Regions from separate parts of the Janthinobacterium sp. SUN033 genome, predicted to be linked through region 1. Evidence: predicted binding sites of a transcription regulator. Region 1 holds the regulator's gene; each other region holds the start of a gene.

What was found. Region 1 encodes FNR, which switches genes on or off when oxygen is low (the NO sensors DNR and NnrR bind a similar motif). Its sites were predicted from a motif close to TTGATNNNNATCAA; they were not measured.
Region 2: paaA (1,2-phenylacetyl-CoA epoxidase subunit PaaA) is a predicted target of FNR. The motif match lies at 4,006-4,019, and genes of this name have one in related genera.
Region 3: OX460_RS10130 (universal stress protein) is a predicted target of FNR. The motif match lies at 6,548-6,561, and genes of this name have one in related genera.
Region 4: OX460_RS05665 (XrtA system polysaccharide chain length determinant) is a predicted target of FNR. The motif match lies at 4,234-4,247, and genes of this name have one in related genera.

What each region holds. Positions count from the first base shown of each region.
Region 1 is NZ_JAPQNV010000004.1:726,021-733,959, reverse strand. Features, by position in the region: gene ccoG (cytochrome c oxidase accessory protein CcoG) at 1-377, shown strand, start outside; gene OX460_RS20410 (FixH family protein) at 480-1,004, shown strand; gene fnr (fumarate/nitrate reduction transcriptional regulator Fnr) at 1,008-1,766, opposite strand; gene OX460_RS20400 (response regulator) at 2,016-5,090, shown strand; gene OX460_RS20395 (TOBE domain-containing protein) at 5,092-5,859, opposite strand; gene OX460_RS20390 (ATP-binding cassette domain-containing protein) at 5,900-6,604, opposite strand; gene modB (molybdate ABC transporter permease subunit) at 6,613-7,284, opposite strand; gene modA (molybdate ABC transporter substrate-binding protein) at 7,300-7,939, opposite strand, start outside.
Region 2 is NZ_JAPQNV010000006.1:242,528-250,466, reverse strand. Features, by position in the region: gene paaG (2-(1,2-epoxy-1,2-dihydrophenyl)acetyl-CoA isomerase PaaG) at 1-156, opposite strand, end outside; gene paaE (1,2-phenylacetyl-CoA epoxidase subunit PaaE) at 207-1,286, opposite strand; gene paaD (1,2-phenylacetyl-CoA epoxidase subunit PaaD) at 1,327-1,854, opposite strand; gene paaC (1,2-phenylacetyl-CoA epoxidase subunit PaaC) at 1,854-2,606, opposite strand; gene paaB (1,2-phenylacetyl-CoA epoxidase subunit PaaB) at 2,621-2,905, opposite strand; gene paaA (1,2-phenylacetyl-CoA epoxidase subunit PaaA) at 2,932-3,921, opposite strand; gene paaX (phenylacetic acid degradation operon negative regulatory protein PaaX) at 4,189-5,118, shown strand; gene OX460_RS24485 (hypothetical protein) at 5,230-5,484, opposite strand; gene OX460_RS24480 (M14-type cytosolic carboxypeptidase) at 5,626-6,750, shown strand; gene OX460_RS24475 (cytochrome c peroxidase) at 7,030-7,939, shown strand, end outside.
Region 3 is NZ_JAPQNV010000002.1:335,444-343,382, forward strand. Features, by position in the region: gene leuB (3-isopropylmalate dehydrogenase) at 1-783, opposite strand, end outside; gene leuD (3-isopropylmalate dehydratase small subunit) at 794-1,441, opposite strand; gene OX460_RS10110 (entericidin A/B family lipoprotein) at 1,493-1,615, opposite strand; gene leuC (3-isopropylmalate dehydratase large subunit) at 1,738-3,141, opposite strand; gene OX460_RS10120 (chemotaxis protein CheA) at 3,421-5,310, opposite strand; gene OX460_RS10125 (protein phosphatase CheZ) at 5,310-6,176, opposite strand; gene OX460_RS10130 (universal stress protein) at 6,643-7,110, shown strand; gene OX460_RS10135 (response regulator transcription factor) at 7,265-7,909, shown strand.
Region 4 is NZ_JAPQNV010000001.1:1,211,136-1,219,074, forward strand. Features, by position in the region: gene OX460_RS05645 (hypothetical protein) at 1-1,798, shown strand, start outside; gene OX460_RS05650 (serine protease) at 1,795-2,559, shown strand; gene OX460_RS05655 (long-chain N-acyl amino acid synthase) at 2,564-3,310, opposite strand; gene OX460_RS05660 (XrtA/PEP-CTERM system exopolysaccharide export protein) at 3,511-4,134, opposite strand; gene OX460_RS05665 (XrtA system polysaccharide chain length determinant) at 4,378-5,907, shown strand; gene OX460_RS05670 (XrtA-associated tyrosine autokinase) at 5,924-6,757, shown strand; gene OX460_RS05675 (TIGR03016 family PEP-CTERM system-associated outer membrane protein) at 6,741-7,939, shown strand, end outside.

The DNA.
Region 1 (7,939 bases):
CCCTGATCATCATCGCCGTGTGTACTTCGCTGGCCCTGCGCACGCCCCTGAAAATGGACGTGATCCGCGACCGCGGTTCCATGGGACGCGAAGTGGAAGACGGCATGATCGAAAACGTCTACCGCCTGCAGATCATGAACACGTCGGAGCAAAGCCAGCATTTCAAAATCAGCGCTTCCGGCTTGCCGGGCCTGACCTTGCTGACGCGCGAAGAAGTGACCTTGCAGCCGACGGAAACGCTGGGTTGGCCCATCCGCCTGCGCGTGCCGCACGGCGTGGGAGAGAAGGGCTCGAACAAGATTGCGATCGAATTGCAATCGCTGGACGACCCATCGCTGCATGTGCGTGAAAGCGCGGTATTCATCGTGCCACGTTAACAAGGAAAGGCGGACGGGGACCGGGTGCCCTCGCCGCCGCCACGAAGTTGCAGGAAGGCCGGTCCCCGCACGGGGATTGGCCGTTTACACAGGAGAAATACCATGTCCGACAGTCTGAAACTGCAAGCACCCGTTGCACCGTGGTACAAGCATCGCTGGCCATGGCTGCTGATGATCGGCCCCGGCCTGTCCGTGGTCGTCGGCAGCTTCATGGGCTATATCGCGTTTACGCAGCCCGATGCGCTGGTGGTGGGCGATTATTACAAGCAGGGCAAGGCGATCAACCAGGATTTGAAGCGCGACACGATCGCCAGCGACCTGGCGATGGATACGCGCCTGTCGTATGACGTGGCGCAAGCACGCCTGACCGGTTCCGTGCACAGCTTCGGCAAGGCCTATCAGGCGCCTTTGCAGCTGCACCTGGCGCATGCGACCCTGCCGGAAAAGGATATCAAGGTGCTGGTGCAGCCCGACGCAGCCGGCAATTTTTCCGTGGCGCTGCCGATGCTCGAGCGCAGCCGCTGGCAAGTGCTGGTGGAAAACGACAAACGCGAGTGGCGCCTGTCCGGCATCTGGACCTGGCCCCTGCAGCGCAGCATCGCGCTGCATGCGGACGAGGAACTGTAAGTCTTACTTGCAGACGTCCGTGCCGGCCGTAATGGCTTTTAACTTGGCCGGCTGCAGGATTTCAATTTCCCGATTGGAGACGCGCAGCCAGCCTTCCTTCTTGAACTTCGACAGCAGGCGGCTGACGCTCTCGATGGTCAGGCCCAGGTAGTTGCCGATTTCCTCGCGCGACATGCGCAGCTGGAAATTGCTGCCCGAATAGCCGCGCGCTTCATAGCGCGACGCCAGGTTGACGATGAAGGCGGCAAAGCGCTGCGTCGCCTGCATATTGCCCAGCAACAGCATGACGCTTTGCTCGCGCGTGATTTCCTGGCTCATCATGCGGTGGAAATGGCGCAGCAGGGTCGGCATATTGCCCAGCAATTGTTCCAGGCTGGAAAACGGGATTTCACACACTTCGCTGTCTTCCAGAGCCACCGCATTACAGTGGTGGCGGTCGGCGCTGATGGCGTCCATGCCCAGCAGTTCACCCGCCATCTGGAAGCCCGTCACCTGCTCTTCGCCGCCCGGATTGATCTGGTACGTCTTGAAATGCCCCAGGCGGATCGCATACAGGTTCTGGAACGAGTCGCCGATACGGAACAGCGAGGCGCCGCGCACGATCTTGCGGCGGCGGCCGATGATCTGATCCAGCCTGTCCATATCGCCCACATCGAGGCCCATCGGCAGGCACAATTGATGCATGCTGCAGGTCGAGCATCGCGCACGCAACGCCTCCACGTTCACGGTGGGCAAGGTTGGAGTGAGTAGCGCTTCAGTCATGTCGGTACCTTTTAGAAAATGCAACAACAAGTTTACTGCATACAGCCGCATACAGGGTTGCCGTATGCCAATTTCACCGTAAATTCGGCGAATAAACGACGTCCAGCCTTTAATTATATGGCAACATCGTCAAAAGCCCATCCGGGACGGGCAATTTGCGCGGCGGCGCTTGCCAAGCTGGGGCATTGATAGGAAAATTCCTGACAGCATTATCTGCCGCCTGTGCCGCCCGGTACTGAAAAGGAAATCATGAAGCCTCTCGGCATTAAAGCAAAAGTCGCGCTGGCCACCAGCCTGACCTCGATCGCCATGATCGCGCTGGTCACCATGATCCAGGTGCAGCACATGCGCGACGACTTCACCCGAGTACTGCTGAGCCAGCAATCGTCCCTGATCACCCGCACCGCTGCCGAGCTCGACGACAAGCTGGGCATGCTGCTGCAGATCGTCACCCTGACGGCCAGGCAGCAGCCGCCGGAATTGATCGCCCGGCCCGCCCAATTGCGCGAATACTATTCGCGCCGCTCGATGCTGGTGCTGTTCGATGACGTGCTGGTGCTCGACGCGCATGGCGCCGTCGTGGCCGACATGCCGGAGGTAGCGGGGCGCGCCGGCATCAACGTCGCCGAGCGCGAGTATTTCCAGACCGTCCTGCGCACGCGCCAGCCCATGATCACCGAACCGATGCTGGGCAAGTCGAGCGGCATGCCCATCGTGCAGATGGTGGCGCCCGTGCTGGCCGCCGATGGCCAGGTGGCCGGCGTGGTGATCGGCGTGCTGCGCCTGTACAAGGACAACCTGCTGGGCCGCCTGCGCTCGGAAAAGATCGGCAAGAACGGCTATTACTTCATTCTCACGCGCGGCGCCGTGCCGCGCTACGTGCTGCACCCCGATACCAGCCGCTTGCTGCAACCGCGCAAGCCGAACGCCAACCTGACGACGACCCGGCTGCTGAAGGAAGATGGCGAAGGCAGCATGGTCAGCACCAACAGCCGCGGCATCACGGCCGTTAACAGCTTCAAGCGCCTGAAATCCGTGAACTGGCTGCTGGCCGCCTCGCTCCCCGTCGAGGATGCCTTCGAACCGTTCGATGGCGTGCTGTACCGATTGGTGCTGTGGAGCATCCTCGCCTCGCTGCTGGCCGCCTTTGTTCTGGGCTGGGTCACCGTGCGCCTGCTGTCGCCGCTGGTGCGCCTGCGCGACACCCTGCTGGCCCTGCGCACCAGCGGCAGCCGCTTCACGCCCGTGCCGGTGCAGCAGCGCGACGAGATCGGCGAACTGACGGAAGCGTTCAACGGCCTGATGAGCGAACGCGACCGCCTGCAGCAGGAACTCGAATCGCGCGCGGCGGAGCTGGAACAGGAACGCGACCGGGCCGAGGCGGCCAACCGCGCGAAGAGCGATTTCGTGGCCAACATGAGCCATGAAATCCGCACGCCCCTCAATGCCGTGCTGGGCATGGTGTATCTGCTGGGCAATACCAAGCTCGACACGGAACAGCGCAAGTATCTGACCATGGTCAGAGTGGCGGGCCAGTCGCTGCTGGGCATCCTCAATGACGTGCTCGACTATTCGAAGATCGAGGCGCGGCGCATGGAATTGTCGCCCGTCGAATTCGACCTCGATGAAGTCATGAATACCCTGGCCACGACGATGACGATGAATGCGGGCGAAAAGGAGCTGGAACTGGCCATCGCCGTCGAGCCCGACGTGCCGCGGCGCCTCGTGGGCGACGCCCAGCGCCTGCAGCAAATCCTCGTCAACCTGGCCGGCAACGCCATCAAGTTCACGGAGAGCGGCGAAGTGGTGGTGGCCGTCAGCCTGGCCGAGAGCGAGAGCGGCCGCGCCTGGCTGCGCTTCGAAGTGCGCGACACGGGCATCGGCATGACGGAACTGCAGCAACAGCAGCTGTTTGCCGCGTTTTCCCAGGGCGACCAGAGCATCACGCGGCGCTTCGGCGGCACGGGCCTGGGCCTGGCCATCAGCAAGCAGCTGATCCACATGATGGGCGGCGACATCGCCGTCGCCAGCAGCGAAGGCAAGGGCAGCCGCTTCTGGTTCAGCGTGCCCTTCGAAATGCTGGCGCAGCCGGCCGAAACGCGGCGCACGCCGGCGCTGGGCCAGCTGCGCCTGCTGGTGGCCGACGACAACCGCACCACGCGCGAACTGATCGTCAAGCTGATCGAGGCGTGGGGCTGGCTGGCCGACGAAGTGGACTCCGGTTTTGCCGCCATCGAACTGTACCGCGAACGCCTGGCGCAGCAGCAACCGTACGACGTGGTGCTGGCCGACTGGCACATGCCCGTCATGGATGGCCTGGCCACGGCCAAGGCCATCCGCCAGGCGGCCAGCGGCCAGCGCCAGCCCATCGTCGTGATGGTCAACGCCTTCGCCCGCAACCACCTGGAAGAAATCTCCAGCGCAGCCGAGGCCGATGTCGTGCTGATGAAGCCGATCACGGGATCGAGCCTGTTCGACGCCCTGCACCAGGCGCTGATCGCCAAGGACGACGGCGGCGAGCAGCGCATGCTGCACCAGCCGCTGGGCACGGAACTGGCCGGCGTGCATTTCCTGCTGGTGGAAGACAACCACCTGAACCAGGCCGTGGCGCGCGGCATCCTCGAACACATGGGCGCCACCCTGGACGTGGTGGGCGACGGCTTGCAAGCCGTGGAACGGCTGCGCACGGAAGCGCTGCGCTACGACATCGTGCTGATGGACATGCAGATGCCCGTCATGGACGGTTTCAGCGCCACCCACATCATCCGCACGGAACTGCGCTTGCACCTGCCCGTGATCGCCATGACGGCCGGCGTGCTGGCGTCCGAGCGCGAGCGCTGCATGACGGCCGGCATCAGCGATTTCATCGCCAAGCCCGTGGTGGTGGAAGAGATGATGGAAGTCATCCTGCGCCACCTGCCCAAGCGCCCGCAAGTACAGACGGCCGAGCCGGCACGCGTCGCCGATGAAGAAGTGTTTTCCATGGCGCCGCTGATGCGCGTGATGGGACGCGATGCGAAGGGGCGCGGCGTGCTGCGGCGCATGGTGGAAGACGCGCTGAACAAGGGCATGACGCCCGTGCACGAGGCCGAAACGGCGTTGCAGGCGGGCCGCCACAGCGACGTGGCACGCATCCTGCACAGCGTGCGCGGCTCCGTCGGCACCCTGGGCACGAAACGCCTGATCCGCGCCGCGTTCGCCACCGAGGAAGCCATCGATGCGGGCCGCCTGGACGAGGTGCCGGCGCTGCTGGCGCACACGGCGCAGGAACTGGAACAGGCGCTGGCGGCGGCGGCGGATTGGTTGTCGCGCCTGCAGGATTAAATCAGGCGGGCACGCCCAGAATCACGCTGGACGCCTTGAAGATGGCCGTCACGTTGCTGCCAAGCTCGATGCCCAGGTCGGTGCTGCTCTGGTTGGTGATGATGGCGGCAATCGTGCCGCCGCGCGGCAAGTCCAGCACCACTTCCGTGTTGACGGCGCCCGTCTGCACGCGCGTCACGACCCCGGCCAGCTGGTTGCGCGCGGAAAAGCGCGCGCCCTGGCTGTCCGTCACGAGGATGATGGACGACGCCTTGATCAGCGCAAACGCTTCCGCGCCCGGCACCAGGCCCAGGCTTGCGCTGCTGCCCTGCGTGACGATGGCCACGATGTGCTGGCCACCGGGCAATTCCAGGGTGACTTCATCGTTGACGGCGCCCTGTTTCAGTTCGGTCACCTTGCCCAGGAATTGATTGCGTGCCGTGGTTTTCATGGCCATTCTCCGTATGAGTAAAAGATCGTCGGCGATGCCTTCCGCCTGGCTGCCCAGCTGGCGCAGGTAGCGGGCATGCTCGCGCTCGATGATACGGAAATTGTCGACCAGCTGGCGCCCCCTTGGCGTCAGCCGCGTGCCGCCGCCGCCCTTGCCGCCCGTCAAGCGCTCGACCAGCGGTTCGCCGGCCAGGTTGTTCATCGCGTCGATGGCGTCCCAGGCCGCCTTGTAGCTCATCTTCACAAGCTTGGCCGCCTGCGTGATGGAGCCGCATTCGGCGATGGCGCCCAGCAATTCCACCCGGCCGGCGCCGCCCAGGTTTTCTCCGCCCACCGTCATCCATACCGAGCCTTGCAGGCCGATTTCCGCTGCCGCTGATTTATCCAATGCGTTCACCCAATGTCTCTTCCATGCTGTCAATTTGTCCGTCACGCAAGTAAAGCACATGTTCACCCAGAATGCGCGCATCTTCCGGATCATGTGTGATCAGGATCATGGGCACGTCCAGGCGCTGCTGCCACTGGCTCAACTCCAGGCGCATTTTGACACGCAGGGCCGGATCGAGGGCGGCAAACGGCTCATCGAGCAGCAGCGCGGCCGGTTCGGCCACGAGCGCCCTCGCCAGCGCCACCCTTTGGCGCTGGCCGCCGGACAACTCGTCGGGAAACTGGTGCGCCAGTTCCTGCAGGTGGAAGGCGTCGAGCCAATGCTCGACCTTCTGCAATTTTTCGCGCGCGCGCGGGTTGAACCAGCCGCGGCGCAGGCCAAAGCCCACGTTCTGGCGCACCGTCAGGTGCGGGAACAGCGCGTAATCCTGGAACAGATAGGCGACATTGCGCTGCTGCGGCGGCAAATTGATGCCGGCGGCGGAATCGAACAGGGTGCGCCCGTTCAGGCGGATATGGCCCGCCTCCGGCGTGAAGAGGCCGGCAATGGCTTTCAGGGTCATGCTCTTGCCGGCACCGGACGGGCCATACATGGCGATGCGCTGGCTGCTGGAAGTGCATTGCACCTGCAGGTCGAAGCGGCGTTTGCCGGAGCGCAAGGTGGCGCGGAGGTCGAGGTCGAGTTGCATAGGCGTCATCATCTGCATCATTTGTGCGCGATGCGTCCGGGCGCCAGGCGGCCCGCCGACAGCAGCACCACGATGCAGACCAGGGAAATAATCAGGACCAGCGTATTGGCCACCTCGTCCTGGCCCGCCTGCACGGCTTCAAACACGGCCACCGACAGGGTCTGCGTCTTGCCAGGGATGCTGCCGGCCACCATCAAGGTGGCGCCGAACTCGCCCAGCGCGCGCACAAAGCCCAGCAGCACGCCGGCGAGGATGCCGCGCCAGGCCAGCGGCAAGGTCACGCGGAAAAAGATCGCCATTTCCGAGATGCCCAGCACGCGGGCCGCCTGCTCCAGCTGGCCGTCGACCGCTTCGAAGGCGGCGCGCGCGGGCTTGAAGACGAGGGGAAAGGCGACCACCGTGGAGGCGATCACGGCACCCTGCCAGGTAAAGATGAGGTTGATGCCGAAGTTGTCCTGCAGCCAGATGCCCATCGTGCCGCGCCGGCCCAGCAGCACCAGCAGGTAATAGCCGAGCACGGTGGGCGGCATCACCATCGGCAGGGTCATGAGGGCGTCGAGCAGCTCGCGCCCGGGAAAACGCGTGCGCGCCAGCACATAGCCCGTACCGATGCCGAGCAGCAAATTGAGCGCCGTGGCCCACGCCGCTACCTTGAGCGACAGGGCCAGCGCGGTCCAGGCGATATCCATGCGCGTTCGTTTACCTTATGGCTTCTTGAAACCGTACTTGGCGAGGATGGCTTGCGCCGGCGCCGTCTGCAGGTAGCTGACGAAGCGCTTCGCTTCAGCCTGGTTCGCGCTGTCCTTGATGGTGGCGATCGGGTACAGCACGGGCGCGTCCAATGGCACGTCCAGCACCACGTTCACCTTGTCTTTCATGATGGCCGCGTCGGTGGCGTAGACAAAGCCCGCATCGACTTCGCCGCGCGCCACGTAGTCGAGCGACTGGCGCACGTTCTGCGTGCCGATGGCCTTGGGCTGCACGGCGTCCCACAGCTTCGCCTTCTTCAGCGCGCCTTCGGAGTAACGGCCGACGGGCACGCTGGCCGGATTGGCGATGGCCACGCGGGTCACGCTCTTGTGCGTCAGGTCGCTCAAGTTCTTGATGCCCAGCTTGCTATCGTGCGGCACGATCAGCACCAGGCTGTTGCCGACGAAATCCATGCGGTCGGCCGGCAGGACGAAGCCCTGCTTTTGCGCCGCATCCATGGTTTCCTGGTCGGCCGAGGCAAACACGTCCACGGGCGCGCCCTTGACGATCTGTTGCAGCAGCACGCCCGAGGCGGCGAAGTTCAGGGAAACCTTGCTGCCCGGATACTGCGCCTCGTAGCTCTGCGCCGCATCC
Region 2 (7,939 bases), on a different contig from region 1:
GAACACGCGCACGGTACTGTCCGCATTGACTTTGGCGATGGCGTCGCGCACTTCCTCGTGCATGGCTTGCGTAAAACTATTGAGTTTTTCGGGACGGTTCAGGGTGAGCGTGGCGATGCCCTGCTCGATGGTAAAGAGGATGTTTTGGTAGGTCATGGCGTCTCGCTTGTGTAATAGGTAAGGCAGGGCCCGTGCCCTGCACCGGCTTATTCAGCCTGGTCGAAGTCGACCACGACCTTGTCTGTGAGAGGGAAACTCTGGCAGCTGAGGATGAAGCCGCGCGCCACTTCATAGTCTTCCAGCGCGTAGTTGACGTCCATTTCAACCTTGCCGTCGAGGATCTTGCAGCGGCAGGTCGAGCACACGCCGCCCTTGCACGAGTAGCGCATGTCGATACCCTGCCGCAGGCCCGCGTCGAGGATGGACTCCTTGTCCTTGTCCATCGTGAAGGTCGTGTGGTTGCCATCCAGGATGACGGTCACTTCCGTTTCCTGCACGGCGTCCGCAGCCAGCTGGGCGCGCGGCTTGTGGGCGTTTTTAGGGATGCTGGCGGCGAACAGCTCGATCTTGATATTCTGCTTGGGCATGCCGGCTGCCTGCAGGGCGGCGGAGACGCCCAGCATCATGTCTTCCGGGCCGCAGATGAAGGCGTTGTCGTAGTCTTCGATCTTGATCCAGTGCTGCAGGAACTGCTCGCATTTTTCCTGCGTGATGCGGCCGTTGAACAGTTCGATGTCCTGCTGTTCGCGGCTCATCACGTAGACCAGGTTCAAACGCTCCAGGTACACATCCTTCAAGTCCGTCAATTCTTCCTTGAAGATGACGGACGACGAAGCGCGGTTACCGTAGAACAGAGTGAAGCGGCTCAGGGGCTCCGTCAGCAGGGTCGTCTTGATGATGGAGAGGATGGGCGTGATGCCGCTGCCGGCCGCGAACGCCAGGTAGTGCTTGCGATTGACGCAGTCGAGCGGCACGTTAAAGTGGCCCATCGGTGGCATCACCTCGATGGTGGCGCCGGCTTTCAGGGTGTCGTTCGCCCAGGTAGAGAAAGCGCCGCCCGGCGTGCGCTTGATGGCCACGCGCAGGGTGCCATCCTGCACCGCCGAACAGATGGAATACGAGCGGCGCACGTCTTCCGCATTGATATGGGCGCGCAGGGTCAGGTGCTGGCCCTGCTGGAAGCGGAACTGCTGCTGTAATTCGGCCGGCACGTCGAACGTGACGGCGATGGTGTCGCGCGTTTCATTGCGCACGTTGGCCACGCACAGCGGATAAAATTTACTCATGCTTCATCTCCAGTTTCTTCGGAACGTGTGCCTGATTTTTTTAGTGGCACTTGAAGTAGTCAAACGGTTCGCGGCAATCCAGGCATTTGTACAGGGCCTTGCACGGCGTGGAGCCGAACTGGCTGGTCAGCTGCGTATGCGTGGAACCGCAATTCGGGCAAATCACGTCCAGTTTCGGCGTCGCCTGGCGCTTGACGCCACCACGTAAACCGCTGATGTCGATCACCTGCTGCTGCGGCGGGGCGATGCCATAGCCTTTCAGCTTGGCCTTGCCCGTCTCGCTCATCCAGTCCGTCGTCCAGGCGGGTGACAGCTGGTTCACCAGCGTCACCTTGTCCACGCCATGGCTGCGCAAGGCATCCGTGACGGCGTCGGCGATCACCTGCATGGCAGGGCAGCCCGAATACGTGGGCGTGATCGTCACGGTACAGGCGTCGCCGCCGGTGACTTCGACGGCGCGCACGATGCCCAGGTCCACCACCGAAATGACGGGGATTTCCGGGTCTGGCACGTCGCCCAGCCAGGCCCAGACCTGGGCGGCGTCCAGCGCTGCCGCGGCCGTGTTCATTACCACTCCGCCCCAGGATAGGCGCGCTGCAGGAACTGCATCTCGGCCAGAATAAAGCCCAGGTGTTCCGTGTGCGTGCCCTGCTTGCCGCCTTTTTGCATCCAGGCGTCGGGCGCCGGCACGCTCAAAGTCGCTTCCGCGAAGATCTCGGCCACGTGTTCCAGGAACGCCTGGCGCAGGATGTCGGATGGCGGCGCGATGCCGGCGGCGACCATGGCCTGGTCGACGGCGTCGTACTTGAACATCTCGCCCGTGTACATCCACAGCTTGTCGGCGGCGGCCTGCGTTTTCGCGTGGCTGTCCGCCGTGCCGTCGCCGAGGCGCACGACAAGATCGCCGCTGCGGCGCAAGTGGTACGTGACTTCCTTGATCGACTTTTGCGCCACTTCGACGATGCGCGCATCCGTCGATTTCGTCAGTTCCAGCAGCTGGAAATAGTGCCAGCTGTCGAAGAAGAACTGGCGCATCATCGTATCGGCGTAATTGCCGTTCGGCTGTTCGACCAGCAGGCAATTCTTGAAATCGTGGGCGTCGCGCAAAAAGGCGATGTCGTCCTCGTCGCGGCCCGCATTTTCCAGTTCGGCCGCATAGCTGAACCACAAACGCGTCTGGCCCAGCAAGTCCAGCGCCACGTTGGTCAGCGCCATGTCCTCTTCCAGCGCAGGGCCCTTGCCGCACAGCTGCGACAGCTGCTGGCTGAGGATCAGGGCGTTGTCGCCCAGGCGCAGGAGGTAATTGACCTTGTCATCCATTGCAGGCGCTCCCATCACAGATTCTTGACTTCTTCCGGCATCGGGAAGAAGGTGGGATGGCGGTACACCTTGCTGTTCGACGGTTCGAACAGGGCGCCCTTGTCGCCGGGGCTGCTGGCGACGATATCGGCCGCGCGCACCACCCAGATGCTCACGCCTTCATTGCGGCGCGTGTAGACGTCGCGCGCATGGTTGACCGCCATGGTGGCGTCGGAAGCGTGCAGGCTGCCCACATGCTTGTGCGCCAGGCCGTGCTGGCTGCGGATGAAAACTTCCCACAAAGGCCATTCTTTGCTCATGTTGCTATCCCCTTTTATAGATGTTTTCAGGCTGCCGCTTTGCTAGCGGCTTGCTTGTCGGCGTAGGCGACCAAGGCATCGCGGAACCATTCGCCGTCTTCATACGCTTTCACGCGCGTTTGCAGGCGTTCGCGGTTGCACGGGCCATTGCCCTTCAAGACATTGTTGAACTCGGACCAGTCAATCTCGCCGAATTCATAGTGGCCCGTTTCCGCATTGAACTTCAGGTCGGGATCGGGCACGGTCAGGCCCAGGTATTCGATTTGCGGCACGGTCTGGTCGACCATGCGCTGGCGCAATTCGTCGTTCGAGAACAGCTTGATGCGCCATTGCGCCGACTGGGCGCTGTTGATGGAAGCGGCATCGGACGGGCCGAACATCATCAGCGACGGCCACCACCAGCGGTTCAAGGCATCCTGTGCCATGGCTTTCTGCGCGGGCGTACCCTTGCACAGCGACATCATGATGTCGTAGCCCTGGCGCGCATGGAACGATTCTTCCTTGCAGACGCGGATCATGGCGCGCGCATACGGGCCGTACGAGCAGCGGCACAGGGGAATCTGGTTGATGATGGCAGAGCCGTCGACCAGCCAGCCGATGGCGCCCATGTCGGCCCACGACAGGGTCGGATAGTTAAAGATGCTGGAATACTTGGCTTTGCCCGAATGCAAGGCGGCCAGCAAGTCGTCGCGCGACACGCCCAAGGTTTCCGCGGCGCTATACAGGTACAGGCCGTGGCCGGCTTCGTCCTGGATCTTCGCCAGCAGGATGGACTTGCGTTTCAGGGTGGGCGCGCGCGTGACCCAGTTGCCTTCAGGCAATTGGCCGACGATTTCCGAGTGCGCGTGCTGCGAAATCTGGCGGATCAGGGTCTTGCGGTAAGCATCCGGCATCCAGTCCTTGGCCTCGATCTTGATGCCTTCGTCGATGCGCGCCTGGAAAGCGCGCTCTTCTTGACCCATGTCGTCGAGCGAACGAACGTTCTTGAGGCCGGTTTCAACCATTTGTGCGTACATGATCTGTCTCCCATGTCTTTGATTTTGCGCAGCAACGCGGTGCGATGAACAGATAATACGATACAAAAAACGATTTGCATACACTTGATATGAATCATTTTAAAAATTCGTATCTTGTGCAGCTTTTTTGTGCGTATGATATTGCTTATGAGAAAACACTGCGGAGCGCCACCAGCGCTTCCGGCAAATTATTGCCGCGCTACCCGCGCAGCCAAGTAAACTGCTGCTTTTATTGAACCGACCGCAACACGGCCAGACCGGAACCACATGAAGAACACCCGCTGCACGGCATGGATAGCCGATTTCCTGGAAAGCGACCCACCGCGCTCGAAGTCCCTGGTGATGACCATCTTTGGCGACGCCATCGTGCCGCGCGGCGGCGCCATCTGGCTGGGCAGCCTGATCGAACTGCTGGCGCCGTTTGGCGTGAATGACCGTTTATTGCGCACCAGCGTGTTCCGCCTGGCGCAGGAAGGCTGGCTCAGCTCGCAGCGCGACGGCCGCCGCAGCGCCTATACGATACGCCCGGAGGCGCTGGCCCGCTTCGAACGCGCCTATCGCCGCATCTATGCGCCGCTGGTCGTGCACTGGGATGGCAGCTGGACCCTGGTGATCGGGCCGGCCGGCAGCATCGGCGCCGCCGAGCGGGGTGCGCTGCGCAAGGAATTATTGTGGGCCGGCTATGGCTTGATCTCTCCCGGCATCTTTGGCCACCCGGCCAGCAATGCGGAGGCGCTGGAAGATATCCTCGTGCGCAACGAGGTGCAGGGCAAGCTGTACGTCTGCCACACCACGGAATTGCCAGGTGTCAGCACGCGTCCCCTGCGCGACATGGTGGGCGACTGCTGGGACTTGTCGGAAGTGATGGCCGGCTACGAAAAATTCATCGCCAGCTTCCAGCCGCTGCTGACCCTGCTGCAAGAGGCGCCCGAGTTCGATGCCGAGCAAGCGTTCGTCATCCGCTCGCTGCTGACGCACGCCTACCGCCGCGTGCAGTTGCACGACCCGCAACTGCCCGTCGAACTGCTGCCCGAACCGTGGCCCGGCACGCAAGCCTATGCGCTGGCACGCGACCTCTACCGCCTTACCTACGCGGCGGCCGAGGAACATATCCTGGCCACCCTGCGGCGCGAGGATGAGCAGGCGCCGGATGTGGAGCCCTGGTTTTTTGAACGTTTTGGCGGACTGAACACCTGACAAAACGTCCATGGCGGCGTCGCAGGGCCTGGGCGTACGTGCGTACTGCCTGCGGCCCTGCGCCTTGCCCTGGCAATTTTTCAGGCGTTCAGGATTTGCTCACTGCTGCGTTCACTGCTTGGCGACGACCTGCTTGGCCCCTGCCAGCAAATCCTGCCCCAGCTTTTCCAGCGCGTTCGCCTGCACCAGCATGGTGTCGAGGATGGCCACGTTGAAGGTGAATTCGGCCGGCGTCGTATAGCCGGGGAAACGTATGATGCGCAGCAATTCCTGCAAGGTCGTGCCCTTACCCAGGTGCGCCAGCGCATCGCTGAGGGCGCTGATTTTCTTTTCCAGTTCGCGGATGTGTTTGCCGTTGTCGTCCATGATGCTCTCCCTGTGTCGGAGCTTCCACGTTAGCAAAGCATGTCCTGCCTCGTTTGCGCCAGCACAAAGGCCACCGCAAAACAGGTATCATCGCGCCATTGCACACGATGCAAAACCCATACGTTTTTATCAGGAACACTCATGACCATTAAAATCAGCCAGCAATTCGACGCCGGCGCGATCGAGGTGCTGCGCGCCGACGATGCCCAATCCATCGAGCTGAACATCCGCAAGGATTCCCACGCCGACATCACGCAGTGGTTTTACTTCCGCCTGCAAGGCGCGCAAGGCGAGGCGTGCACGATCCGCTTCATGAATGCCGGCAAGTCGGCCTACCCGGACGGCTGGAAAGACTACCAGGCCGTGGCCAGCTACGACCGCGAAACCTGGTTCCGCGTGCCGACCAGCTTTGACGGCACGGTGATGACCATCGAACACACGCCGGAAGAAGAAAGCGTGTACTACGCCTACTTCGAACCGTATCCATGGGACCGCCACCTGGCCCTGATCGACAGCGCGCAAGCGTCGCCGCTGGTGCGCCTGGTCGACCTGGGCAGCACCGTGGAAGGCCGCGACATGAATCTGCTGGTGGTCGGCGACGCCGATGCCGAGAAAAAAGTCTGGGTCATCGCGCGCCAGCATCCGGGCGAGACGATGGCCGAATGGTTTGTCGAAGGCATGCTCGAAGCACTGCTGGACCAGGCCAATCCGTTTGCCCGCCAGTGCCTGCAAGACGCCGTCTTCTACGTGGTACCGAACATGAATCCGGACGGTTCCGTGCATGGCAACCTGCGCACCAACGCGGCCGGCGCCAACCTGAACCGCGAATGGATGACGCCGACCATGGAGCGCAGCCCGGAAGTGTTTCTGGTGAAACAGAAAATGCATGAAATCGGCTGCGACCTGTTCCTCGACGTGCATGGCGACGAAGGCTTGCCTTACGTCTTCGTGGCCGGCAGCGATGCGCTGGAAAATTTCACGCCAGCACAGAAGGCCGAGCAAGACCGCTTCATCGCCGACTTCAAGGTGGCCAGCCCCGACTTCCAGGATGAGCACGGCTACGAAGACGGCCCGTTCACGCCGGAAGTACTGACCATGGGTTCGCCCCACATCACCCACGCCTTCGGCTGCCTGTCGCTGACCCTGGAATTGCCGTTCAAGGACAATGCCAACGATCCCGACCCGCAAACAGGATGGAGCGGCGCCCGCAGCGCCGCCCTGGGCGCGGCCGTGCTGCAGCCTGTCCTGTCCACCTTGCGCGCCTGAGCCGCGCATGAAACTGGCCCGCCACGCATGACGTGACGGGCTTGGCCGGCGCTTACTCTGCCGCCGGCTGTTTTCCGCTCCCCGTCTTGCGCAGCGCAGCATCGCTAATCGTTGCCACGCCAGCCATTGCTGCCTATACTGGGCGCAGCATTGCCTGTCTCCCCCTTGCCGACAACCATCCCGCATATGACCATCAAAGACCAGCCACGCGCTGAGGCGCGATTTTCACCGACCCGATTTGCACACGTGTGCATATTCTTGTTTCTTGGCTTGCACGGCATGCCAGGCACGGCAGCCGAACTCAGCCCTGCCGCGCAGCTGGGGCGGCGCATCTTCCACGATGCCAGCCTGTCCGCCTCAGGCAGGCAGTCGTGCGCCAGTTGCCATGACCCGGCCCACGCCTATGCGCCCGGCAACAAGCTGGCCGTGCAACTGGGCGGCGCCGATGGCCAGGCGCACGGCTACCGCGCCACACCATCGCTGCGCTACCTGGAACACACGCCGCCCTTCCGCTTTGATGAAGAAGGCGCACCCAACGGCGGCATCAACCGCGACGGCCGCGCCGCCAGCCTGGCAGAACAGGCGGAACGGCCGTTCCTGGCAGCGCACGAAATGGCCAATGCCAGCACGGATGCGGTGGTGGAACGGTTGCGCAACGGCAACTATGCGGACGCATTCCGGCGCGTCTTTGGCGACGCCATCTTTGCGCAACCACAACAGGCATTCAGCCGCATCACGTATGCTTTGCAGCAATTCCAGCAGGAAGAGCCGGATTTTCACCGCTACGATTCCAAATATGACCTCTACCTGGCCAACAAGGTTCCGCTGGAACTCGCCGAATTGCGGGGCCTGGCCCTGTTCAACGATGAACGCAAGGGCAATTGCGCCGCTTGCCACCCCAGCGTGCGGGGCGAACATGGCGCGCCGCCCCTGTTTACGGACTTCAGTTTCGACAATCTGGGCGTGCCGCGCAATATGCGCATTCCCGCCACGGCCGACCCGGCCTATTTCGACCTGGGCTTGTGCGGTCCCGACCGTACGGAGCTGGCGGCGAAAGGCGAGCTATGCGGCGCCTTCAAGGTACCCAGCCTGCGCAATGTGGCCACGCGCCAAGTGTTTTTTCATAACGGCGTGTTCGACAACCTGACGGAGGCCCTGCGTTTTTATGTGCGGCGCGATACGCATCCGC
Region 3 (7,939 bases), on a different contig from region 1:
CATGCCGATCGAACCCGTCAGCATGGCGGCCGCGTCCGACAAGATGTCGCCGAACATGTTGCCGGTCACCATGACGTCGAATTTCTTCGGCGCCCGCACCAGCTGCATGGCCGCGTTATCGACATACATATGATCGAGCGCAACATCCGGGTATTCCTTGTGCACGTCGATGACGATGTCTTTCCAGAACTGGAACGTTTCCAGCACGTTCGCCTTGTCCACGCTGGTGAGGCGCTTGTCGCGCTTTTGCGCGGCCTGGAAGGCCACGTGGGCGATGCGGCGGATTTCGCCTTCCGCATAGCGCATCGTGTCGAATCCTTCGCGCTGGCCCTTGAACGGACCGTCCGGGCACTCGCGCACGCCGCGGGGCTGGCCGAAATAAATGTCGCCCGTCAATTCGCGGATGATCAAAATGTCCAGGCCGGACACCACTTCCGGTTTCAGGGTCGAGGCGCCCGCCAGTTCCGGATACAGAATGGCCGGACGCAGGTTGGCGAACAGGCCCAGGTTCTTGCGCAAGCCCAAAATCGCCTGCTCGGGACGGAACTGGCGCTCCAGATTGTCGTACTGGTAGTCGCCCACGGCGCCGAACAGCACGGCATCGGCCGCCTTGGCCAGCGCCAGCGTGCCTTCCGGCAAGGGGTGGCCATGGGCCGCATAGCCGGCGCCGCCCACGGGCGCGCTTTCCAGCTCGAACGATTCGCCCAGCACATTCAAGACCTTGACGGCTTGCGCGACGATTTCAGGACCGATGCCGTCGCCGGGTAAGATTGCAATTTTCATATTTTATCGATTAGATGACGTTGGCGAGCCAAGGCTGATTGTTCAAATGACGCTCTTCGAAGGCGCGGATATCGTCCGCGTGGCGCAGGGTCAGGCCGATATCGTCGAGCCCATTCATCAGGCAATATTTGCGGAAGGCGTCGATCTCGAACGGGTAGGACACGGAACCATTGCTGGTGCGCACGCATTGCTGCTCCAGGTCCACCACCAGCTTGAAGCCGGGGAAAGCCTTGACTTCATTGAACAGGTGCTCGACCTGGCTTTCCGACAGCACGATGGGCAGCAAGCCGTTCTTGTAGCAATTATTGAAGAAAATGTCGGCGAACGAGGGCGCGATAATGGCGCGGAAACCATATTGATCGAGGGCCCACGGCGCGTGTTCGCGCGAGGAACCGCAGCCGAAATTCTTGCGCGTGAGCAAGATCGAGGCACCCTGGTAGCGCGGCTCGTTGAGCACGAACTCCGGGTTCAGCGGGCGGCGGCTATTGTCCTGGCCCGGTTCGCCATGGTCGAGGTAGCGCCATTCGTCGAACAGGTTGGGGCCGAAGCCGCTGCGGTGGATCGATTTCAGGAATTGCTTCGGGATAATCGCGTCGGTGTCGACGTTGGCACGGTCCAGCGGGGCGACCAGGCCTTCGTAAATCGTAAATTTATCCATGCTGTTTCTACTCGGTAAGACGCGCGGCGCAGGGCGCCGGCACGTCGCGGTTTATTTTCCGCCGGCGCCAGTGACAACCTGGCCGACTTTCTGCACATCGCGGCCGATGCCGGAAACGGTGTTGCAGCCAGACAGGATGACGGTGGCGATGAGGAGGGCGAAGAGTTTTTTCATGATGATCTCGTTTGTTTCAGGGAAATGAATGGCGCTAGTGTAAACCAGCAGCTGAAAGCTGGGGTCAGACCCGGCGGGTCTGACCCCGGAATTTGGCTGCGTTACCACGCAGTTCCCCTAATTCATCGCAAGCCCCGCACGTCGACAAAGTGGCCGGCGATACCTGCCGCGGCCGCCATCGCGGGCGACACCAGGTGGGTACGCCCGCCCTGCCCTTGCCGGCCTTCGAAGTTGCGGTTCGACGTAGACGCGCAACGTTCGCCCGGCTCCAGGCGGTCCGCATTCATGGCCAGACACATGGAGCAGCCCGGCTCGCGCCACTCGAAACCGGCATCCTTGAAGATGCGGTCGAGTCCCTCGCGCTCGGCCTGATCCTTGACCAGGCCGGAACCGGGCACCACCAGCGCCAGCGAGACGTTCGAGGCGCGGTACTTGCCGCGCACCACGGCCGCTGCCGCGCGCAAATCCTCGATGCGCGAATTGGTGCAGGAACCGATGAAGACCTTGTCGATGCGGATGTCTTCGATGGCCGTGTTCGGTTTCAAGGCCATGTAGACGAGCGCCTTTTCCATCGCATCGCGCTTGACGCTGTCTTTTTCCAAATCGGGGTCCGGCACGCGGCCATTGACGCCGATCACCATCTCGGGCGACGTGCCCCAGGTCACTTGCGGCACGATGTCTTGCGCGTTCAGGGTGACGACGAGGTCGAAGCGGGCGCCCGGGTCCGAATGCAGGGTGCGCCAATAGGCCACGGCGCGTTCCCAGTGGGGACCGGCCGGCGAAAACGGGCGGCCCTTGACGTAATTGATGGTGGTGTCGTCCACGCCGATAATGCCGGCGCGCGCGCCCGCCTCGATGGCCATGTTGCACACCGTCATGCGGCCTTCCATCGACAGGGCGCGGATGGCCGAGCCGCCGAACTCGATGCAGTAGCCCGTGCCGCCGGCCGTGCCGATCTTGCCGATGATGGCCAGCACGATATCTTTCGCCGTCACGCCGGCAGGCAAGGCGCCGTCGACCTGCACCAGCATGGATTTGGATTTCTTTTGCAGCAAGGTTTGCGTGGCCAGCACATGTTCCACTTCGGACGTGCCGATGCCGTGCGCCAGCGCGCCGAACGCGCCGTGCGTGGACGTGTGCGAATCGCCGCAGACGACCGTCATGCCGGGCAGGGTCGCGCCCTGCTCGGGGCCGATCACATGCACGATACCCTGACGCTTGTCGTTCATGTTGAAGTAGGTCAAGCCATAGTGCCGGGCGTTCTTGTCCAGGGTTTCCACCTGCAGGCGCGAGACCGGGTCGGCAATGCCGTCGACCCGGCTGGTGGTGGGCACGTTATGGTCGGCCACGGCCAGGTTGGCGGAAATGCGCCACGGCTGGCGGCCCGCCACGCTGAGGCCATCGAAGGCTTGCGGGCTGGTGACTTCGTGCAGCAGGTGCCGGTCGATGTACAGAATTGTCGTGCCATCATCTTCGGCCCGAACAACGTGGGATTCCCAAAGTTTGTCGTAAAGCGTCTTCATCATGATTTATGCAGCGTTGCCACAGCCTGTGTTTAAGTGATCTGTCTACTGATCGGAGGGATCGGCAATGATTATGCCATATATTGTGCAATGCAGAACCAAAAGCCGCCCCAGCGTGGGATGGGCGATACAAAATTTGGCGCGCTTTGCGGATATGGCGAAAAAATTGCTGATACGAAAATCCGCCAAAATGCCGGCGGGGCGAATAAAAATCGAAAAAAGCCGAAAAAAAAGCCCGCTGCAGAGGTCTGCAGCGGGCTGGATGTGAACTGGCCTGTGTTGTTAGGCAGCCATGCGCACACTTCCCCTGCAACCATCCATCAGGAAAGATAGGCCCACGACTAGCACCAGCTCGCCCTCGGCCGAGCGGGCCGTGCCCGTGATGCCTTCCACGGTGATGGCCGTCATCGGCTTGATCACGAGGTCGGCCGTGCCATCGACGGCTTCCACGGCGAGAATGTACGGCTGTGGCGCAGCGACAACAATGCCGACGCGCTCGCTGCACGATTCGTAGCCCAGCGAACCGGCCAGCGACCGCACGGGCAATGGACGGCCCTGGTCTTTCAGCACGGGCGCGCCGCCCACTTCCATGAAGGTTTCCGGCAATTCGACGACGCGCTGCACCACGGCCATCGGCAGCGCCAGCGCGGCGCCCGAGGTCGACACGAGCATGGTCGGCACGATCGACAGTTCGATCGGCAGGCGGATGGCAAATTTGGTGCCCTTGCCCAGCGCCGATTCGATGTGGATGGCGCCGCGGTTTTTCTCCACGGCCGTTTTCACCACGTCCATGCCGACGCCGCGCCCGGAGACGCTGGACGCGACTTCCTTGGTCGAGAAGCCCGGCAGGAACACCAGCTGGAAGCATTCGTCGTTGCTCAACTGCGCGTTTTCGCTGATCAAGCCCTTTTGCTGGGCCTTGCTGCGCAGGAAGGCCGGGTCCATGCCCTTGCCGTCATCCTGCAGCACGATCATGACACTGTTGGCTTCCTGCCATGCCTTCAGTGAAATATACGATTTGGCGGGCTTGCCGGCAGCCAGGCGCGCTTCCGGCGATTCGACGCCATGGTCGAGCGAGTTGCGCAGCATGTGCACGAGCGGATCGTACAGGCTGTCGACCACCACGCGGTCGACTTCCGTCTCCGCGCCTTCGATGGTCAGTTCGACATCCTTGCCCAGATCCTTGGCCAGTTCGCGCACCAGGCGCGGGAATTTCTGGAACAGGCGGCCGACGGGCTGCATGCGCGTGGCCAGGGTGGCCCGCTGCAGTTCCGTCGAGTAACGCGAAGCGCGTTCCAGGGTTTCCGCCAGGGTCGCCATCAAGGTAGCGGCCTGGCCTTCGAATTTGAATTGCAGCAAGCGCTCGAGCAGCACGGCAGCCTGGTTGGCGGCCTGCACGGATTCGCCGGCCACTTCCAGCAAGGCGTCGAGCTTGACGGCGTCGACGCGGATGCTGTCTTCCTTGACGGGCGCAGCATGGCGCACTTCCGGACGCTCTTCGCGGCGTTCGGCGCCATCCCAGGCCTTGGCGGCCGGTTTGGCGGCGGCAACAGCGGCAGGCGCGGCGGCCACGACGGCAGGCGCAGCGGCGACGGCGGACACCGGTGCGGCAGCGACGCGGCTGGACTCGGGCACGACGGCGTTATACATGCCTTCCCAGTCCAGGCCATCGGCGCTGGCAGTGGCCGCGACAGCGGCAGGCGCGGCCGCAAGCACTTCAGCGACCTCGGCAACAGGCGCGGCCGCTTCCGCCACCACGGCGGCGGCAGGCGCAGGCGCGTCCATGCCCTTGCCTTCGATGGCGTTCGTCAGGATGTGTTCCAGCTCTTCCGGCATGGCCGGCAAGCTTTCCGGCGCGGCGCCATTTGCCAGCTCCGTCAGCTGGTCGGCCACGAAACCGGACGCTTGCAGCGCCGCCTCGATGGCGATCGGCGTCACGGGCGCGGCGCCCGTTCGCAAGGCGTCGAACAGATTTTCCGTCAGGTGGCAGGCCGCCACCAGCGCAGGCAGGCCCATGAAACCGGCGCCACCCTTGATGGTGTGGAAGGAACGAAACACGGCATTCAGTGTTTCCTTGTTGTCAGGATCACGCTCGAGGCGCAATAAGTGCTCTTCAACATTAACCGCAAGATCCATCGCCTCAACGACGAAATCCTTGAGCATATCGTCCATTAGAATCCCAAATCCGCAAGAAGGTCGTCTACATTATCCTGGTCCAGCGCCACCGACGGCACGGACGGGCCCTGCATCAGCGGCACCGGCTTTTGCGCCAGTTTTTCGCGCACCTCGGCCGGCGCGTTGTCGCGCAGCAGCTGAGCCAGCTCGTTTTCCACCGTCTTGGTGATGTTGACCACTTTTTTGATCAGCTGGCCCGTGATGTCCTGGAAGTCCTGGGCCATCATGATTTCCAGCAAGCGGGCTTTTTCCGCTTCCGTCGCTTCGGCAACGGCTTGCGCGAACTGGCGCGAATCGCCGGCCAGGGCCTTGAATTCTTCCAGGCTCAGCTTGCCGTCGAACAGCGCCGTCCAGCGGCCGTCCATGTCCTTGGCTTTCTTCGACAGCACGTCCTGCGCCGGCATGCCTTCGTCGAGCGTGTTCAAGACCTTGTTGGCGGCCTGTTCCGTCAGGGTGGCGACATATTCCAGGCGGTCCTGGGCGTCGACGATCTGCGACGACGCTTCCGTCAACGCCTTGTCGTAGCCCAGTTCGCGCAGCGAATCGTGCAGCAGGCGCACGATGCCGCCCAGGCGCTCGAACATCGGCTTGTCGGACTGGTCGACCGGGTCGGCTGTTTCGCCAGGCGCGTCGGCGCCGGCCACGGGGGCCGCTTCCGCTGCGGCTGGCGCGGCAGCCACCGGCGCCGCTGCGGCTGCCGGTACGGCGGCGCTGGCCGACACGGAGTCGAACAGCGCATCAAAATCGTCATCCGCGATCACGGCGGGAGCGGGCGCGGCGGCAGGCGCCGGCGTGGCTGCGGCCGCGCTTTGCGCGGATACTTCATCGAATAATGCATCGAAATCATCAGCGGCGTTGGTCATATCCCTGCTTCTCCATAATTTGTCAAAATTCCGCCTGAACTGTGCGTTTTACAGACTGATACCCACAATTTCTCGATTAAGATGATTTGAGGCAATACCGCTGCGATGGTGCGAGTGTAGCAGGGCGCCGCCCTGTTGGTAAATCTCAAAACGCGCTTCCTGGTGCAAAGCGGGTCCGCAAGAGCTTTTCCGCCAGGAAATAAGTGTTCCTGCTGTTGTATTTTGAAATACTACCATTGGCGTGCGTGCAAGACCACGCGCGACACAAGAAATCCTGCTCTCAAGCGCCTGCGCAACGGCGCCAGGCAGACCCTGCCGCAGCTAAACACGATCTTTCTGCCAATGTTGTCTATACTGAAGGTGCAGTAGTATTGATAATTATCAAGTCTTTACATGAATACAATGCTGCCGCCACGTCTACAATGAGAGGCGTTGCGCGCGCTGAGTCACTGCCAAAGGACCTGCCATGTATAAGAAAATTCTGATCGCCACGGACGGCTCCACCGTCTCCAACTTGACGGCCTGTGCCGGCGTTGCCTTTGCCGAACAAATGCACGCCGACATCCTTGCCGTGTACGTGGCGCCCGAGTACCAGTACCCGGTGTACATCGAAATCATTCCGCCGAGCTATCCCAGCGAAGAGGAATACCGCGTCGCCATGCGCAAGGCGGGCGCCGACCACTGGCAACCCGTGCTCGACGCGGCTGCCAAGCGGGGCTTGCAAGCGACGGGATTAACGGCCTTTTCCGACAGCCCCGCCCTGAAAATCGTGGAAGTGGCGCAATTGCAGCAATGCGACCTGATTTTCATGGGTTCGCATGGCCGCAGCGGCTGGGGTCAGTTGCTGCTGGGCAGCGTCACCAACAAGGTGCTGTCGCACTCGAAATTGCCCGTGCTGGTGCACAGGCTGATCAAGGAACCCCCGACAAAATAAGGGGTCACATGGCCACGGGGGCCGTCGCACCGGCACATCGCAAGAAAAGGCACAGTGCGGCAGCTTCGGTTAAAATGACAACGTTTCTCGTTTCTCAACATTTGATTGTCCGGTGACGGACAGAGCAGATTACACGCCACCAGATTGCCCGCCTATGATACGTATTGTGATTGCCGACGACCACACCATCATGCGTGAAGGATTGAAGCGCATCCTTGACGGCGCGCCGGATATCGACATCGTGGGTGAAGCCATCGACGGTTTTGAAGTACTCAACCATGTGCGCCAGGGCGGCTTCGACCTGTTGCTGCTCGACCTGTCGATGCCGGGCCGCAGCGGCGTCGACCTGATCCGGCAAATCCGCAGCGAGGCGCCCAAGCTGTCCATCCTGATCCTCACCATGCACGAGGAAGAGCAATATGCGGTGCGCGCCATCCGCGCCGGCGCGCAAGGCTATCTGACCAAGGAAAGCGCGGGCACCCAGCTCGTGGGCGCCATCCACAAGGTGGCGTCGGGACGTCCCTACATCAGCGCCGAGGTGGCGGAGCAGCTCGTGCTCAACATCATGATGCCGAATGAAAGCTTGCTGCATAAACAGCTGTCGGACCGCGAATTCGAAGTCTTTTCCCTGCTGGTGGCAGGCAAGTCGATCACGGAAATTGCCAACAACCTGCATCTGAGCGTCAAGACGGTGAGTACGCACAAGACGCGCATCATGCAAAAGATGGGCATGAGTTCCCTGTCAGAAATGGTCCAGTATGCCGTGGCGCACCGCCTGCTCTCCCCCTTCAAGACCTGAATACGGCGGCGCGCGCCCGCGCGTCGACTG
Region 4 (7,939 bases), on a different contig from region 1:
GCACACGGGCGGCGCCGCGCTGGACGGCTACCTGGCCCTGAGCTTGCCCTTTGCGGGCCTGTGGCTGGCGCGCGCGCGCAGCCGCTGGCAGGCGGCGCTGGCCTTGCTGCTGCTGGCCCTGCACGCGGCGTTCACCACCTTTTCACGGGGCTTGTACGCGGCCCTGGCGGCGGCCATGCTGCTGGCCTTGTGGCAAGCCCTGCGGACGGCGCCCGGCGCGGGGCGGCAAGCGCGCGGCCGGCCGCCCGTGCGGGGCATCTTGCTCAAGCTGCTGCTGGCAGGCCTGGGCACCGTCCTGCTGCTGTACATGTTCAGCCTGGCCGGCTACCGGGGCTTGCTGGCCGCCGCCGTCCTGCTCGCCGCCAGCTTCGTGCTGGCCGCGCGGCCCCTGCCGTGGCGCCTGGCGCCGGCCAGCCTGCTGTGCGCGCTGTGCCTGCAGGGTCTGCTGGCCGCCTGGTGGCCGGAGCCGGCCTTGCAGCCAACGGCCGGCTGGCTGAAAGGCCCGTATTTCCTGTTCCTGCTGGCCGCCATGCTGCTCACGGGCACCTTGTGGCCGGGCGGCGCCGGCGGCAAGGGGCCAGCCAGGCTGGGCCTGGCGATGATGGCGTGGACCATGCTGGCATGCAATCTCGCCTGGATAGGCTGGCACTGGGCCGGTCCGCCCGCCCTGCTGCCGGCCGGCCTGGTCGTGCTGCTGGCCATGCTGATGCTGTGCAACGGACGCTTGCACCCGCCGCTGTGGCGGCTGGACCGGGCCAGCCTGAGCATCGCGGGCGCGGCCGGCATCCTGCTGTTGCTGGCCATCCCCGTGTCGGCCAGCTATTACGCCACCGAACGTTTCGCCACCACGGCCTTCGACATGCAGGGCCGCTTGCGCCATTGGCGGCAAGTGCTGGCCATGCAGCCGCCCGACTGGGGCGACCGCCTGTTCGGCATGGGCAGCGGCAGCTTTCCCGCCACCTATTATTGGCACAATCCGGGGCGCGAGGTGCCGGCCAGCATCGCGTATGCAGAAGACAGGGACGCGCCCGGCAATTATTATGTGCGCCTGGCCAGTCCCGGCTACAGCGCCGGCTATGGCGAACTGCTGCGGCTGCTGCAACGCCTGCGCGTGCAGCCCGCCACGCGCTACACCCTGGCGCTCGACGTGCGCAGAAGCGGGCCCATGCCCGTGCTGCAGGTGCGGCTGTGCCAGCGGCAATTGCTGTATCCACAAAATTGCGTGGAAATCCCCCTGCGCCTGCCTCCGCCCGGCAATCCGCCGGCGGCCTGGCAACACTATGACGTGCCGTTCGACAGCGCCTGGCTGGGCACGGGCGCCTGGCTGCTGCGCCCGCCCGTGCAGCTGGAACTGGCGGTCAGCGGCACGGCCGCCTCGTCCGTGCTCGACGTCGACAACCTGAGCCTGCGCGCGCCCGGCGGCGAGGAACTGATCGCCAACGGCCGTTTTACGCAGGCCAACAATTACTGGTTTTTCAGCAGCGACCACCATCACTTGCCGTGGCATATCAAGAGCATGGCGCTGCACCTGCTGGTGGAAACGGGCTGGTGCGGCGCACTGACCATGCTGGCCCTGCTGGCCGTGGCCGGCCTGCGCCTGCTGCGCCGCGCCGCGCGGGGCGAACCGGGCGCGCTGGCCTGCGCCGCCGCCCTGCTGGGTTTTCTCGTCGTCGGCCTGTTCGACAGCCTGCTCGACGTGCCCCGCCTCGCCCTGCTGTGCCATCTGATGCTGCTGTGCGCGCTGCTGCAAGCCGCGCCCTCCCCGCCACCTCCCCACCTTGAAAGCGCGCCGCCATGACTACCCTGTTTTCCGCCCTCCTATTCTGCCTGGCCCTGGCCAGCGCGCCGTGCCGCGCCGATGCGCCGCTGGCGCAAACCATCGCGCGCATCAAACCGTCCATCGTCGGCGTGGGCAGCCTGCAAAAGACGCGCACGCCGCCGATGAATTTCATCGGCACGGGTTTCGTGACGGGCGACGGCTTGAGCGTGCTGACCTGCGCCCACGTGATCCAGAAACTGCTCGACGCCAATCCGAACGAAGTCATCGGCATCCTCACGGGCCAGGGCGAGGCGGCGCAATTTCGCCCCGCCAGGGTCCAGGCGGTGGACACGGAACACGACCTGGCCTTGCTGCGCCTGGCGGGCGCGCCCATGCCCGCTCTGGCGCTGGGCGACGCGGCCACGGTGCGCGAAGGCCAGGCCATGGCGTTTACGGGCTTTCCGCTGGGCACCTTGCTCGGGCTGCACCACGTGACGCATCGCGCCACCGTGTCATCGCTGACGCCGGTGGTCATGCCCAGCGAAAACGCGCAGCGCCTCGACATCCGGCGCCTGGCGCAGCTGCAAAAAGCGCCTTACACCGTGTTCCAGCTGGACGCGACGGCGTATCCGGGCAGCAGCGGCAGCCCCCTGTTCGATCCCGAGACCGGTCTCGTCTACGGCATCGTCAACATGGTGTACGTCAAGGGCCTCAAGGAAGCGGCTATCAGCGCCCCGAGCGGCATCACCTACGCGATTCCGGGCAGCTACATGCAGACGCTCTTGCTGAAAAACAAATGAGTGATCAGTTGCGCCCCTGCCTCAGCCGGTCCGTAATGCCAGGCTCATCCCATGTCGGAAAAAAAAAGGGGTAAAACGACCGTTCACCCCCATGCTGTTCCATCAGGCCACCGTATTTACGGATCTGGGCCCCCATGTAATCGAGGTCCAGCCGTAGCAGCACGGCCGGCGCCCCCACGCGCGTGCACTCGCGCTCGCCGCCGAAGTCCTGGAATCCCAGCATGCGCTTGTAAAACACCACGTGGCGCGGATTGACTTCGATCACGTAATCCGTAAAGCCGTGAATATTGTGGGCATAGATATAAGAAATATGAATCAGCGCCGCGAACACGCGCTTGCTCACCCCCTTGTCGATGGCCAGGCGCGACGGTTCGCACAGGCGCCGGCCTTCCTCGCGCAGGATGTCGAGCTTGTCGCGGAAGTTTTCATCGGCCGGCAAGCCGGTCTCGTCATTGTCGAGGCACAGGGTCATGGTGCCGACGGTGGTGCCGGCCGTTTCCGCAAACAGCGTGATTTTATTCAGGGCATGCGCGATGCCGGGGTCGACGGCATAGCCGCGCCAGCCGTACATCTTGCGGATCAGCAAACTGGCCGCCTCGCGCCGGCCGCGCGAATTGGCCATGCGGATATGAAAGCGCTGCAGGTCGAGCTCATGCTCCATGGCCGGATCGATCTGCCCCTCGCCCACCACCAGGTCATTGAAAGTACCGGGCGTGTCGAAGGAAATAATGGGTTCATCTTCAAAGCTCATCTTGTCCTCACGTTCATCGGCCGCCGTCGAGACGGACTGAAGCCAATGCCTTGTGACAAGAGAAAAACTGGAGAAGTTCCCGCGCCTGGCAAAAAAAACAGAAGAAATATGCTATTTAATAGCAAAATTGCATGCTGAAATTTGCCTGCAAGTACAAAATGACAAATATAAGTGCTGTTTTGATATTGCCGAGTCCGCTATTAAAAGAAGCTCTCCGGTATCAGCAGCACGTCGCCCGGGCGCATCATGACGTTGGCGGAAATATCGCCACGCTTCAGGAGGTCGTCGAGGCGCACGCCCAGCTGCTGCTGGTTGCCTTCGCGCATGCGGATGATGCTGGCCTTGTTGCCGGCCGCAAAATCGGTGATGCCGCCCACGGCGATGAGCACGTCCATCAGCGACATGCCCAGCCGGTACGGCAGCGCCTGCGGCTTGGCCGCTTCGCCGATGACGCGGATCTGCTCGCCATACGGGCCCGAGAAATTGGTGACGATGACCGTCACGACGGGCTGCTGGATGAACTTGCCCAACGCTTGCTCGATATCGCGCGCCAGCTGGGTCGAGGTCTTGCCGCTGGCGGGCAAATCCTCGACCAGCGGCGTGGTGATCTTGCCGTCCGGCCGCACGGCCACCGTCAGCGACACTTCCGGATTGCGCCAGACGATGATGTTGACGGAGTCTCCCGGTCCGATCAGGTAGTCGTGCATGGGCGCGCTGTCGTCGGAGGGCGCCAGCGGATGGGACGTGCGGCAGGCGCCCAGCAAGCCGGCGGCCAAGGCCAGGCCCAGCGTGTTGCAGACAAATGCACGGCGAAACGGATTCATGCGGAGCCTCTTCGAGTCGATGGCGCGTCCATGGCCGGCCGCGCAGAACCAGCCTGGGCCGCGAACTTCCTATGATTATTAAAACCCGGCAAGTCAACCTTGAGGCGTATCAAGAAGCAATCATCTTGGGAAATTTTGCCTCCCAGCCGCCCTATACTTTGCTTACTCAACAGGCAAGCATTTCTTGCAAGACGCCGTCGCCAGCCCATCGACCGTGCAGCACCGTCACTTGAAGGAAGCGACATGGAAGAATTGATACAGCAATTGCTTTCCAGCCTGAAAGGCATCTGGAAGTACCGCTGGCATGCGGTGCTGGTGGCGTGGCTGGTGGCCATCGTCGGCTTCATCAAGGTGATCACCCTGCCCGACGACTTCCAGACGTCGGCGCGCGTATTTGTCGATACGCAAACCATCCTCAAGCCGCTGATGGCCGGCATGACCAGCGTGCCAAACACGGAACAGCAGGTTGCCATCATGAGCCGCACCCTGCTCAGCCGCCCGAACGTGGAGCGCGTCATGCGCATGGTCGACCTCGACCTCGACTCGAAGACCGTGCGCGAACACGAGGCCCAGCTCGACGACCTGATGAGCCGCATCAAGATCACGGGCACCAACGCGTATGACATCTACACGATCAGCTACAGCGGGCGCGACCCGAAGCTGGTGCGCGATGTGGTGCAAAGCCTGCTCACCATCTTTGTCGAAGGCAGTTTCCAGGGAAAAAAGGGCGATTCGCAAAAGGCGGTGCAATTCATCGACGAGCAGATCAAGAATTACGAGGACAAGCTGAGCGCGGCGGAAAACCTCGTGAAGGAATTCAAGATCCGCAACAACCTGCTGCTGCCGCGCCAGGGCATCGACTATGGCAGCCAGCTGCTGATGTCGTCCGATAGCCTGAACAATGCCAAGCTGGAACTGGTCGAGGCGGAGCAGGCCCGCAAGGCCATCCAGAGCCAGATCGAAGGCGACGAGCCCGTGCTCGACCTGGAACCGAATGCATCGGCCATCGCGAATCCCGAACTCGACGAGCGCATCGCCACGCTCAACAAGAACCTCGACAGCCTGCGCATGCAATTTACGGAACTGCACCCGGACATCATTTCCTCGAAGCGCCTCATTGCCCAGCTGGAAGAACGCAAGATCGAGGAAAGCAAGCTGAAGACGGCGGCCGGCGACCCGGGCAAGAACTACAGCCCCATGCTGCAGCAGCTGAAGGTGGCGCTGACGGACGCGGATGCCAAGGTAGCTGCCATCAAGGCCCGCGTGCAGGAATACAGCGCGCGCAATGAGCGCTTGCTGGCGCAGAGCAATGCCGTGCCCGAGGTGGAGTCGCAGCTGGCGCAGCTCAACCGCGACTACATCATCAACAAGGAAAACTATGAAAAGCTGATCGGCCGGCGCGAAGCGGCCAAGCTGTCGGGCGAACTCAGTTCCACCACCGAGATGATGGCCTTCAAGATCATCGACCCGCCCACGGTGCAATATGCGCCCGTCGGCCCGAACCGCCCGCTGCTGTTCAGCGCGGCGCTGGGCGCGGCCCTGGTGGCCGGCGTCGCCACGGCCTTGCTCATCAGCCAGGTGCGTCCCACCTTCCTCAGCCCCGCCGAACTGCGCGACGCCACGGGCTTGAACGTGCTGGGCACGGTATCGATGAACTGGACGGCGCTGCAGCAAGTGCGCCGCCGCCGCGCACGCTACGGCTTTGGCGCCTGCCTGGGCAGCCTGTTCGTGCTGTACGGCGGGGTCATGACGGCCGCGCTGCTGAAATTCTAGATCCCGGGGAGCGACGATGAGCAGCAAGGACAGCGGCAAGCAGGAACCCACCATCCTGGGCGTGGCCGAGGCCGGCGTGCCGTATGGCGTGAATGGTGCGGATGGCGCGGACGCGGCCAGGTCGCCCCAGTACCGCCCCCTGAACCTGGCCCGGCTGGCGGAGCAAGGCATGCTCACGCAGGAAGGCGGACGCAGCTCGGTGGCCGAGGATTTCCGCATCATCAAGCGCCCGCTGCTGCGCCAGGCGCGCGCCAGCGGCGCCGAGGCCATCCGCCACGGCAACCTGATCGTCGTCACCAGCGCCATGCCCGGCGAAGGCAAGACCTACTGCGCCGTGAACCTGGCCATGAGCATCGCCATGGAAATGGATATCACGGTGCTGCTGGTCGATGCCGACGTGGCGCGCCCGTCCGTGCTGAAGGTGCTGGGCCTGCCGCCGGAGCCGGGACTGATGGACGTGCTGCTCGACCCGCAACTGGCCATGGGCGACGTGATCCTGAAAACCAATGTGGCCAACCTGAGCATCCTGCCCGCCGGGCGCAGCAACAAGCATGCGACGGAATTGCTGGCCAGCCGCGCCATGAGCCGCCTGCTGGCGGAAATTGCCAGCCGCTACAGCGACCGCGTCGTCATCTTCGATTCGCCGCCCCTCTTGATCACCAGCGAGGCGCACGCGCTGGTCGGGCAGATGGGACAAGTGGTGATGGTCGTCGAGGCGGAAACGACGACGCAGCACGCCGTCAAGGAAGCGCTGCGCCAGATCGAGTCATGCGAACACATTCATTTGATCTACAACAAGACCAAATCGTTCCCCGGCAACGACTACTACGGCTATGGCTATTACGACTAGCGGCCGGGTTCCGCTGCCGCTGCTGCCGTTCCTGTCCCTGCTGCTGCCCCTGCCGGCCGGCGCCGTCGACTGGCTGGTGAAACCGTCGCTGCGCCTGCGCGAAAGCTACACGGACAATGCCTTGCGCGCGCCGTCCGGCCAGGCGCAATCGGACTTCATCACGGAAATCGCGCCCGCCATCGCCCTCATCGGCACGGGCCCGCGCCTGCGCGTGCACCTCGATTACAGCTGGCGCAAATACCTGTCGGGGCAGCGCGCCGATACGGATACCCACGAACTGCGCGCCTCGGCCGACGCCGAGCTGGTGCAGGACTGGTTCTTCATCGATGCGGACGCCAGCGTGAGCCGGCGCAACATCTCGCCATTCGGCCCGCAACTGATCGACGGCCTGCCCGACACGGACAATGCCAGCACCGTGCGCACGACGGGCATCAGCCCCTACCTGCGCCACCGTTTCCGCGGCCTGGCCTCGGCCGAGCTGCGCTACACGCGCAACACGGTCGACAGCGGCGGCGACCTGCTCTCCGTGCACAGCGATGAGCTGGAATTGCTGCTTAATGGCGAGCCGCGCGGCAACGGCTGGACCTGGAACGCCAGCCACGACGTGCGCCGCACGCAGGACAGCAAGCTGGCGCCCGTGCGCATGCAGCGCAGCAGCGCGGGCTTGCGCTATCCCATCAACAGCAAGTGGGCGGCCACGGCCAGCGGCGGCATGGAAAAGGAAGGCTATCTGTCGACCAGCGGCAAGGCGCCGGCGGGCCGCTTCTGGTCGCTGGGCGGCGTGTGGACGCCGTCGCCGCGCACCAGCGTGGCCTTCAGCACGGGCAAGCGCTTCTTTGGCACCACCTACAGCCTGGACGCCACCTTCCTGCAGCGCCATACCAACTGGCAATTGAGCTACGGCGAAAACATCACCACCATGCCGACGCAGTTTTCGCGCCTGGGCGACCGCGATGCGGGCCGGCTGCTCGATCAACTGTGGCGCGGCATCTTTCCCAATGCGCGCGACCGGCGCTTGCGCATCGACGCCTTCCTGCGCTACGCCAACAGCCTGGGGCCGGAACGGGGCGCCATCAATTACTTCAGCCATCGCTATTTCCTGCAAAAGCAGCTGAAGCTGACGATGGCGCGCGCCACGGCGAAAAGCACGATGATCGTCGGCGTCACGGCCGTCGACCGCAC